DNA from 3 places in the Allobosea sp. R86505 genome. Region 3 is predicted to be linked to each of the others. Evidence: predicted binding sites of a transcription regulator. Region 3 holds the regulator's gene; each other region holds the start of a gene.
The links. The regulator PhoB, encoded in region 3, activates phosphate uptake and scavenging genes when phosphate is short. The targets are predictions, from matches to a motif close to TGTCATNNANCTGTCAT.
Positions count from the first base shown of each region.

Region 1: SJY11_RS18865 (alpha-D-ribose 1-methylphosphonate 5-triphosphate diphosphatase) is a predicted target of PhoB. The motif match lies at 1,850-1,866, and genes of this name have one in related genera.
Region 2: SJY11_RS14550 (RNA degradosome polyphosphate kinase) is a predicted target of PhoB. The motif match lies at 1,812-1,828, and genes of this name have one in related genera.

Region 1 is NZ_JAXHPY010000001.1:3,908,947-3,912,217, forward strand. It holds gene dusA (tRNA dihydrouridine(20/20a) synthase DusA) at 1-546, opposite strand, end outside; gene SJY11_RS18865 (alpha-D-ribose 1-methylphosphonate 5-triphosphate diphosphatase) at 652-1,794, opposite strand; gene SJY11_RS18870 (PhnD/SsuA/transferrin family substrate-binding protein) at 1,957-2,826, shown strand; gene SJY11_RS18875 (phosphonate ABC transporter ATP-binding protein) at 2,826-3,271, shown strand, end outside.
Region 2 is NZ_JAXHPY010000001.1:3,013,916-3,017,186, forward strand. It holds gene SJY11_RS14540 (P-loop NTPase family protein) at 1-401, shown strand, start outside; gene SJY11_RS14545 (acyl-CoA desaturase) at 408-1,661, opposite strand; gene SJY11_RS14550 (RNA degradosome polyphosphate kinase) at 1,899-3,271, shown strand, end outside.
Region 3 is NZ_JAXHPY010000001.1:1,496,924-1,500,194, forward strand. It holds gene pstB (phosphate ABC transporter ATP-binding protein PstB) at 1-149, shown strand, start outside; gene phoU (phosphate signaling complex protein PhoU) at 192-911, shown strand; gene phoB (phosphate regulon transcriptional regulator PhoB) at 1,036-1,734, shown strand; gene SJY11_RS07170 (TIGR03862 family flavoprotein) at 1,897-3,159, shown strand.

The DNA of each region.
Region 1 (3,271 bases), 2.4 Mb from region 3:
TTCCTTCGGGGAGAGGCCCTGCAGCCAGGCCTTGCGGGCATGGACGATCAGCGCATCGACGCCGGCGGACGTCACCGCCCGCGTCAGCGCGTCGAGCGCGGCTTCCGGGTCCTGGTCGTCGACGCCGATGCGGCATTTCACCGTGACGGGAATCGCGACCGCCGCCTTCATCGCCGCGACGCAGTCGCCGACGAGCGCCGGCTCGCGCATCAGGCAGGCCCCGAAGGCGCCCCCCTGGACGCGGTCCGAAGGGCAGCCGCAATTCAGATTGATCTCGTCATAGCCGAAATCGGCGCCGATCCGGGCCGCCTGCGCCAGAAGCGCGGGATCGTTGCCGCCGAGCTGCAGCGCGACCGGATGTTCGACCGCGTCGAAACCGATCAGCCGCTGGCGGTCACCCCGGATCACGGCCTGCGCGGTCACCATCTCCGTGTAGAGCCGCGCCCGGCGCGACATCAGGCGGTGGATGACGCGGCAGTGCCGGTCGGTCCAGTCCATCATCGGCGCGACGGAAAAGCGCAGCTGCTCGGGCGAAAGGGCGGTCATGGCGGCTGACTAGCCGAAAATGCGACGCGATGCACCTGCGGCGGCCACCCGCAGGATCAGGCCGCGACCAGCCCCGGGCGCATGGGCCACGAGGCCCCGCAAGCCTCACCCCAGCAGGCGCTGGTCGGCGAGATGGACGAGGCGGCCGGCGGCGATCGTTGCCACGATGCGGGGATGGGGTCCCTCCTCGACGAGGACGAGATCGGCGCGCTTGCCCGGCGCGATGACGCCACGGTCGTGGAGGCCGAGCGCGTGGGCCGGCGCGCGCGAGACCAGCGCCCAGGCTTCGGCGAAGGAGGCCGCGCCGCTGCGCGCCAGCAGGAATGGCGCGAGCGCCAGGGCCGGATAGTAGTAGTCCGACGCCAGGATGGTGCAAAGGCCGGCGCGCACCATCTCCTCGGCGCTCGGACAGCCCGTATGCGAACCGCCGCGCACGACATTGGGCGCACCGAAGACGATCGCCTCGCCGTGGGCTGCCGCCTCGCGGGCGGTCGCCTCGTCGATCGGGAATTCGGCGACGGCTACGCCCAGCGAGCGGTACCAGGCGCGCATGGCGGGCGTCATGTCGTCATGGGAGAACATCGGCACACGAGCCGCGCGCGCCGCTGCGGCGAGCCGCGCGATCGAGCCCTCGACCTCGCCCTTGCGGGCATAGACGGTCTCGACCAGCGCCATGAAGGCCTCCGTCGAGAGGCCCGTGCGCTCGACCATCTTGCCGATCTTGTCGGGGCGGTGGCGCGTCTTCAGCGTACCCTCGGTGTGGTCGTTGAAGGCGAGCACGCCGACGCGCCCCTCCGCCAGCCAGTCGATGATCTGCGGCTCGGCCTCGAGGTTGAAGGTCTCGTGGCGCAGATGGAAGCGCGTATCGGCGCCGAGTTCCGGCTGTAGCCGCGCAATCGCCTCGGCCAGGGCGCGGGCATTCTCCGCCCCGCGCAGGCCCGGCTCCCAGGACCAGGTGACGCCGTGAAAGGCGGTGGTGATGCCGCTGGCCAGAAGCGCCCGGTCGGCATCCTTCAGGGCGAGATCGATGTCGAAGGCGACGCGCGGCCGCGGCATGATGTGGCGCTCGAAGGCGTCGCCATGGCAATCGACGAGGCCGGGCAGCACCAGGAGCCCCGTCGCGTCGAGCCTGAGAGCGCCCGCGCGCGGCGCGGTGTCGAAGGCGGCGATCAGGCCGTCAGCCACAGCGAGGTCGCGACGCTCGAGGCCATCGCCCAGGATATCGCCGCCCGTAATCGAAATCGCCACATCCATCTCCCTGCCGCGATCGAAGGGTGCGGCCGACCGCGCATGGAATCCGGGGATGACGGCCGCATGACAGACATCGTCACCGAACCGTCAAGCAGCCGTCACCCTTGCGTCGCAAGGCTTCACTAGCCGCTGACCCATCGTCAAACGGGAGACCGCCCCATGCTGAAGCCCATCGCCGTCGCGCTGCTCGCCGCAGCGGCCGCCTTCGCCACGCCTGCCGCCCAGGCGCAGGACGCGATCCGCTTCGCCGTCACCGACATCGACGGGGCGGAATCGCTCCAGCGCGAATTCGGCCCGTTCAAGGCCGCCTTCGAGAAGGTCGCCGACGTCAAGGTGCAGTTCTTCGCGGTGTCCGGCCGCACCGCCGCGGTCGAGGCGATGGCCGCCGGCCAGGTCGACTTCGTGCTGACGGGACCTGCCGAATATGTCGTGTTCAAGGCCCGCACCCAGGCGGTGCCGGTGGTCGGCTGGCAGCGTCCGGACTATTTCAGCCAGGTCGCGGTGCTCGCGACCGGACCGATCAAGAGCGTCGCCGATCTCAAGGGCAAGACGATCTCCTTCGGCGAGATCGGCTCGACCTCGCAGCATCTCGGGCCCGCGCAGGCGCTCGCCGATTTCGGCCTGAAGTACAATGTCGACTACAAGCCGATCTTCGTGAAGCGCAACGTCGCGGTCGAGGCGATGAAGCGCGGCGACATCGCCGCCATCGGCCTCAACCTCACCCATCTCCAGCGCATCCGCGAGAGCGACAGCAAGACCGGCTTCACCGTGGTGGCGCGCGGCCGCGACCTGCCCAACGACGTGATGATCGCCAGCCCCAAGGTGAAGCCCGAGATCGTCGCCAGGGTGCGCAAGGCCTTCCTCAACCACGGCACGGAGCTGATGAAGGCGGTCGTCACCGGCACCGACGACAACCGCAAATTCACCGGCGGCGTCTTCCTGCCCGAGGTCAAGGACAGCGACTACGACTATGTCCGCTCGATCTACGCCACGATCGGCATCACCGAATTCAACAAGTTCATCGAGTGATGACATCCTCGCCCGCCACCGGGCCGATGATGACGGGGGCCGGCGCCCCCGTCATCGCTATTGACGGCCTGCGCAAGAGCTTCGGGCCCCGCACGATCATTGAGCGGCTCAACCTCTCCGTCCCGGCCGGCGAGTCGCTGGCGCTCATCGGGGCGAACGGCACCGGCAAATCGACGCTGCTGCGCATGATCGTGCGGCTGGCGGAAGCCGACCAGGGCCGGCTGAGCGTTCTCGGCGAGACGGTCGGCGATCTCAGCGGATCGGCGCTGAAGCGTTTTCGGGCGCGGGTGGGCGTCGTCTTTCAGAAGCACAATCTCGTCGCGCGGCTCAGCGCGCTGTCCAATGTCGTGCATGGCGTGCAGGCGCGTCGCTCCGGCCCGCGCACATGGGCCCAGTCGCTCGCGCCGGCCGCGGTGCGCGACGAGGCGATGGCCTGCCTGGAGGC
Region 2 (3,271 bases), 1.5 Mb from region 3:
AGGATTGCGACCGCGGCCTCAAGGACGAGGCGGCGCTCTTCCACCTGATGAATGCGGTCAAGGCGCGGGGCGGGCATCTGCTGCTGACCGCCCGGGCAGCGCCCGATCAATGGGGGCTGCGCGTGCCGGATCTGCTGTCGCGGCTGCGGCTGGCGCCGGAGGCCCGGATCGAGCCGCCCGACGACGCGCTGCTGCGCGCCGTGCTGGTCAAGCTCTTCATCGACCGTCAGCTGGTCGTCGACACGGGCCTTATCGACATGCTGGCGCTTCGGATGGAGCGCTCCTTCGCGGCGGCGCGCGCTCTGGTCGATCTGCTCGACAGGCTGTCGCTCGAGCGCGGGCGCCGCGTCACGCGCCCGCTCGCGACCGAGGCGCTGGAGCGCCTCTGCGCCGAGGATTGAGCCGCCTCAACCGAGACGGCGCGGAGCGGTCTCGACGGGGAGGGCGACGAGCCGCGCATGCATCGCCTCGACCAGCAACTCATGGGCCCGGTTGGCGATGGCATCGAGAGACGGCGTCTTGACGAACATTGCCGCCGCCTTGGCGTTGAGCTGCTCGCGGCTGGGCAGGACGGGAAGCTGCCAGCTCGAGGCATCCCATTGCGCCCAGGCCTCGGCAGCCTGGTTCTGGATCTCCGCGAAGCGGTCCCCGGCGCGCTCCTGCAGATCGGCCAGCGCCGCCCGCAGCTCGGCGAGCGTCAGGCTCGGCCAGTGCAGCTCGGGCAGGGCGGGGGTCGCTGCATAGGCCTCGCGGAAGGCGCTGACCACCCGATCGACCGGAACGGAGGCCGCCAGCCGCTCGGCCGAGCGCTCGATCACGCGCGGCGGCAGCGCCTGCGAGCGCTCGATCACTGCCTGCGGCGGCTGTTTCAGATCCCAGACGAGGCGCAGCTTCGAAAGTCCGAGGATGATGTAGTAGGTCGGGTCGATCTGCCACCAGCGGAAGCCCTGGCGGACGCTGTATTGATAGGCATGGTGGTTGTTGTGCCAGCCCTCACCCATGGTGATGATGGCGAGCCACCAGTTGTTGCGGCTCTCGTCGCCGGTCACATAGTCCTTGTCGCCATGCACATGGGCAAGCGAGTTGATGCAGAAGGTGGCGTGATAGACCGCCACCGTCGACCAGAAGAAGCCGACGAAGAGCCCCGCCCAGCCATCGATGACGAAGCACAGCACCGCCAGCAGCACGGCCGGAGTCAGCTCGAAGCGGTGCAGCCAGCGCAGCTCCGGGAATTTGGTCAGATCCTGAATCGTCGAATCGTCGAAGACGTGATGGTCGCGGCTGAAGATCCAGCCGACATGCGAATAGGCGAAAGACGTCTGCACCGGCGAGTGCACGTCATGCTCGGTGTCGGCATAGCGGTGGTGATGCCGGTGCTTGGAGGCCCACCAGAAGACGCTCTTCTGCGCCGTCGACTGCGCCAGCACCGCCAGCAGGAACTGGCCGATTCGGCTGGTCCTGTAGGTGCGATGCGAGAAGTAGCGGTGATAACCGCCGGTCACGGCGAACATCCGCAGCCAGTAGAGGCCGATCGCGAGCCAGACCGAAGTCGCGGTGACCCCGCTCCAGAGGGCACCGAAACAGGCCAGATGCGCGAGAACGAAGGGAATGGCGGACGGGTAGACGATGTCGCCATCGTCACGATGGGAAGAACTGCTCAAAACGGCCTCTGTCGAATCCAGGCGGCGCAGGCTCGGCCGCCCGGGGAAGTGAACCCCGCGGCGCCACGAAACAGGACCGGGCTGCGCCTTGCAAGAGGGCCTGGCGACGCAGGCGCATCCGCCGCTCCCTCCAGCCGGAAATGACATGGTTGTCATCGAACCGTCACGCTACGGTGGCTGAAGACGCGCAAGGAGACCGACGTGGCCAGAGCAGTGACCGGAACGAGTGCCAAGCGCATGAACACGCAACCCAGCGTCGTCGAAGCCGCGCCTGCCGCTCCCGCCGAGGAACAGACGCCCCTGCGCGAATCGCCGGCTCGCTTCATGAACCGCGAATTGTCCTGGCTGCAGTTCAACCGGCGGGTGATGGAGGAGGCTTCCAACCGAAACCACCCGCTGCTCGAGCAGCTTCGCTTCCTGTCCATCTCGGCCGCCAATCTCGACGAGTTCTTCATGGTCCGCGTCTCGGGCCTGCGCGAACAGCTCAAGGCGGGCGTCGTCACGCCGAGCCAGGACGGGTTGACGCCGGCCGCGCAGCTCGCCGAACTGGGCAAGGCGGTCGCCGCGCTGACGAGCGACCAGCAGGCGCGCTGGGTCGAGCTCAAGCGGGACCTGCACGAGAACCGCATTCATCTGCTCGGTCCCGGCGACATCGGCGCGGCCGAGCGCGTTTGGCTCGAGGATTATTTCCTCAACTACGTCTTCCCGGTGCTGACCCCGCTGGCGATCGACCCGGCCCATCCCTTCCCCTTCATTCCCAATCTCGGCTTCACCCTGGCGCTGGCGCTGGAGCGGGTGAGCGACGGGCGCCAGCTCGATGCGCTGATCCGCGTCCCGATCAAGATGGACCGCTTCATCGAGCTGCCCGATCTCGCCCGAGAGGATCTCCGGCGTTTCATCACGCTGGAGGATGCGGTCTCGCTGTTCATCGGCAAGCTCTTCCCCGGCTACGACGTGAAGGGGACCGGCTCGTTCCGGATCATCCGCGACACCGATCTCGACGTCGAGGAGGAGGCGGAGGATCTGGTCCGCGTCTTCGAGACGATGCTGAAGCTGCGCCGGCTCGGCGTCGTCATCCGCCTCGAGATCAGCACCGGGATGCCGCCGCATCTGCGCAAGCTGATCATCCGGGAGCTGAAGGTCGACGAGGACGAGGTCGTCGAGGTCGAGGGCATGATCGGGCTCAGCGAACTCGCGCAGCTCGTCGGCGTCGATCGCTCGGACCTGAAGTTCAAGCCCTACAACGCCCGGTTCCCCGAGCGCATCCGCGAGCATGGCGGCGACTGTTTCGCCGCCATCCGGCAGAAGGACCTGCTCGTCCACCACCCCTATGAGAGCTTCGACGTCGTGGTGCAGTTCCTGGAACAGGCGGCACGCGATCCCAATGTCGTGGCGATCAAGCAGACGCTCTACCGGACCTCTGCGAACTCGCCGATCGTCAAGGCGCTGACAGAGGCCGCCGAGGCCGGCAAGTCGGTCACCGCCCTCGTCGAGCTCAAGGCGCGCTTCGACGAGGAAGCGAATATCCGCTGGGCGAAGGAGATGGAGCGGTCGGGCGTGCAGGTCGTCTACGGCTTCATCGAGCTGAAGACCCACGCCAAGCTCTCAAT
Region 3 (3,271 bases):
CCCACAACATGCAGCAGGCGGCGCGCATCTCGCAGTACACCGCCTTCATGTATCTCGGCGAGGTGATCGAGTTCGACGCGACCAACACGATCTTCATGAACCCAGGCAAGAAGCAGACGCAGGATTACGTCACCGGCCGATTCGGCTGACTGCCCTCCGCTTCAGCCCCGCATTCGAAGGACCTAGCCGCGATGACCGACCATATCGTTCGCTCCTACGACGCCGATCTCGAGTCGCTGCGCCGCAGCCTCGCCGAGATGGGCGGGATGTCCGAGCGCATGCTCGGCGACTCCACCGTTGCGCTGGTGCGCCGCGACACGACGCTGGCCCAGAAGGTGATCTCGGCCGACCAGCGCCTCGACAACCTGCAGCGCGACGTCGAGGAGCGCGCCGTGCTGACGATCGCCCGGCGCCAGCCTCTCGCCCAGGACCTGCGCGAGCTGATCTCGGCGATCCGCATCGCGTCGGACATCGAGCGCGTCGGCGACCTCGCCAAGAACATCGCCAAGCGCGCCGTGGCGATCTCCGGCCAGTTCTCGCCGCCGCACCGGGCCGTGGTCGGGCTCGAGCATATGAGCCGGCTTGTCCAGGCGCAGCTCAAGGACGTGCTCGACGCCTACGCCACCAGCAATGAGCAGAAGGCCCTCGATGTCTGGCACCGCGACGGCGAGATCGACGCGCTCTACACCTCGCTCTTCCGCGAGCTTCTGACCTACATGATGGAAGATCCGCGCAACATCACCTTCTGCACGCATCTCCTGTTCTGCGCCAAGAACGTCGAGCGCATCGGCGACCACACCACCAACATCGCCGAGACGATCCACTATCTCGTCACCGGCGAGTCGCTCGACATCAACCGTCCCAAGCTCGAGACCACCGACATCACGGTTGAGGCCGTGACGGGGAGCTGACATTGCAGCACGTCATGGTCGGGCTTGACCCGACCATCTCCGAAACCGGGACCCTCCGGTCGCCGAGATTCTCGGGTCAAGCCCGAGAATGACGCCTGCACCACCCATTATCTGGAACCGTGCCATGGCCGCCCGCATCCTGATCGTCGAGGACGAGGAACCCCTCACCCTGCTGCTGCGCTACAATCTCGAGGCCGAGGGCTTCGTGGTTGACAGCGTGGCGCGCGGCGACGACGCCGAGCTGCACCTGCGCGACAACACGCCCGATCTCGTGCTGCTGGACTGGATGCTGCCGGGGCTGTCGGGCATCGAACTCTGCCGCCGGCTGCGGGCGCGCCGCGACACCGAGCGGGTGCCGATCATCATGCTCACCGCGCGTGGCGAGGAGACCGAGCGGGTGCGCGGGCTCGCCACCGGCGCAGACGACTATGTCGTCAAGCCGTTCTCCCTGCCGGAGCTGATCGCGCGCATCCAGGCGCTGCTGCGCCGGGCGAAGCCCGGCCATGTCGCCGGTCTGCTGACGGCCGGTGATCTCGAACTCGACCGCACAACGCGGCGCGTGCGCCGCTCCGGCGAGGAGCTGCATCTGGGCCCGACCGAGTTCCGCCTGCTCGAATTCCTGATGCAGGCGCCGGGCCGGGTCTATTCGCGCGCGCAACTGCTCGACGCCGTCTGGGGCCGCGACGTCTATATCGACGAGCGCACCGTCGACGTGCATGTCGGGCGCCTGCGCAAGGCGATCACGCCGGGCGACGCCAAGGACCCGCTGCGCACGGTCCGCGGCGCGGGCTACGCCTTCGACGAGACCTTTGCGCGGGCGTGAGGCGAACCGTCATGCTCGGGCGCAGACCCGAGCATCTCGTGACGATGAGGCTCCGCTGCCGTGCCGGCCAGAGATTCTCGGGTCAAGCCCGAGAATGACGAGCGTGCGTCCGCCGACGCCTGATCGCTTGACCCGCGACGCCCGACGGCGCAAGCCGACCCGATGCACAGCAAAGACATCGCCATCATCGGCGCCGGCCCCGCCGGGCTGATCGCCGCCGAGCGGCTGGCGCAGGCCGGCCACCGCGTCACGATCCATGAGCGGATGCCGTCGCCGGCGCGGAAATTCCTGCTCGCCGGGCGCGGCGGGCTGAACCTGACCCATTCCGAGCCGCTGGAGACCTTCCTGCCGCATTACGGCGCGGCGCGGGACTGGCTCGAACCGGCCGTCGCGGCCTTCCCGCCGCAGGCACTGCGCGACTGGGCCGATGGCCTCGGCGCGGAGAGCTTCATTGGCACCAGCGGTCGCGTTTTCCCGAAGGCGATGAAGGCCTCGCCGCTGCTGCGCGCCTGGCTGCGCCGGCTCGACGGTCTCGGCGTGCGGCTCGAAGCCGGCCGGCGCTGGACCGGCTGGAACGACGAGGGCGAACTGACCTTCGCTACGGCGGCCGGCGAGGTAACGCTCACGCCGGATGCGACGCTGCTGGCGCTGGGCGGGGCGAGCTGGCCGCGGCTGGGCTCCGATGGCGGCTGGGTTCCGCTGCTGGCGGGGAGGGGCGTCGCGGTGGCGCCGCTGCGGCCGGCCAATGGCGGCTTCGCGGTAGCTTGGTCGCAGACGCTGCGCGAGCGTTTCGCCGGCGCGCCGCTGAAGCGGATTACGTTGTGCTTTGCCGGCAAAAAGATTGCGGGCGAGGCGATGATCGACGCCCATGGGCTGGAGGGCGGCGCGATCTATGCGCTGTCGGGGCCGCTGCGCGAGGCGATCGCGCGGGACGGTTCGGCGGTGCTGGAGATCGACCTGCGTCCGGATCTCGACCTCGCCCGGCTGACCGAGAAGCTCGGCAAGCGCCGGCCGGGCGAGACGCTCAGCAACCATCTGCGCAAGGCGGCAGGGCTCTCGCCGGCGGCGGTCGCCGTGCTGCGCGACAGCGTCGCGGGAAAGCTCGACGAAAACCCCGCGGCGCTCGCGGCGGCGATCAAGAGTGCGCCGTTGCGCCTGACCGGGACGATGCCGATCGACCGGGCGATCTCCAGCGCCGGCGGCATCGCGGCCTCCGAGATCGACGCAGGCTTCATGCTGCGGCGCCTGCCAGGCGTTTTCGTCGCCGGCGAGATGCTGGACTGGGAAGCGCCGACCGGCGGCTATCTGCTGCAGGGCTGCTTCGCCACCGGCGTCGCTGCGGCGGCGGGGATAGTGGGTTGGCTGGGGCGGGGAAACCTCGACGGAGAACCCTCTCCCGTAGGGAGAGGGCAGGGTGAGGGGTAGGCCGCTTGACGGTGGCGTGAGACCTCACCGGCGCAGCGATTGGGTTGGCGCTTTGCTGGTTGAGGGGCCGACACCTCTCCCCTGCCCCTCTCCTTACAGGAGAGGGGTTCCC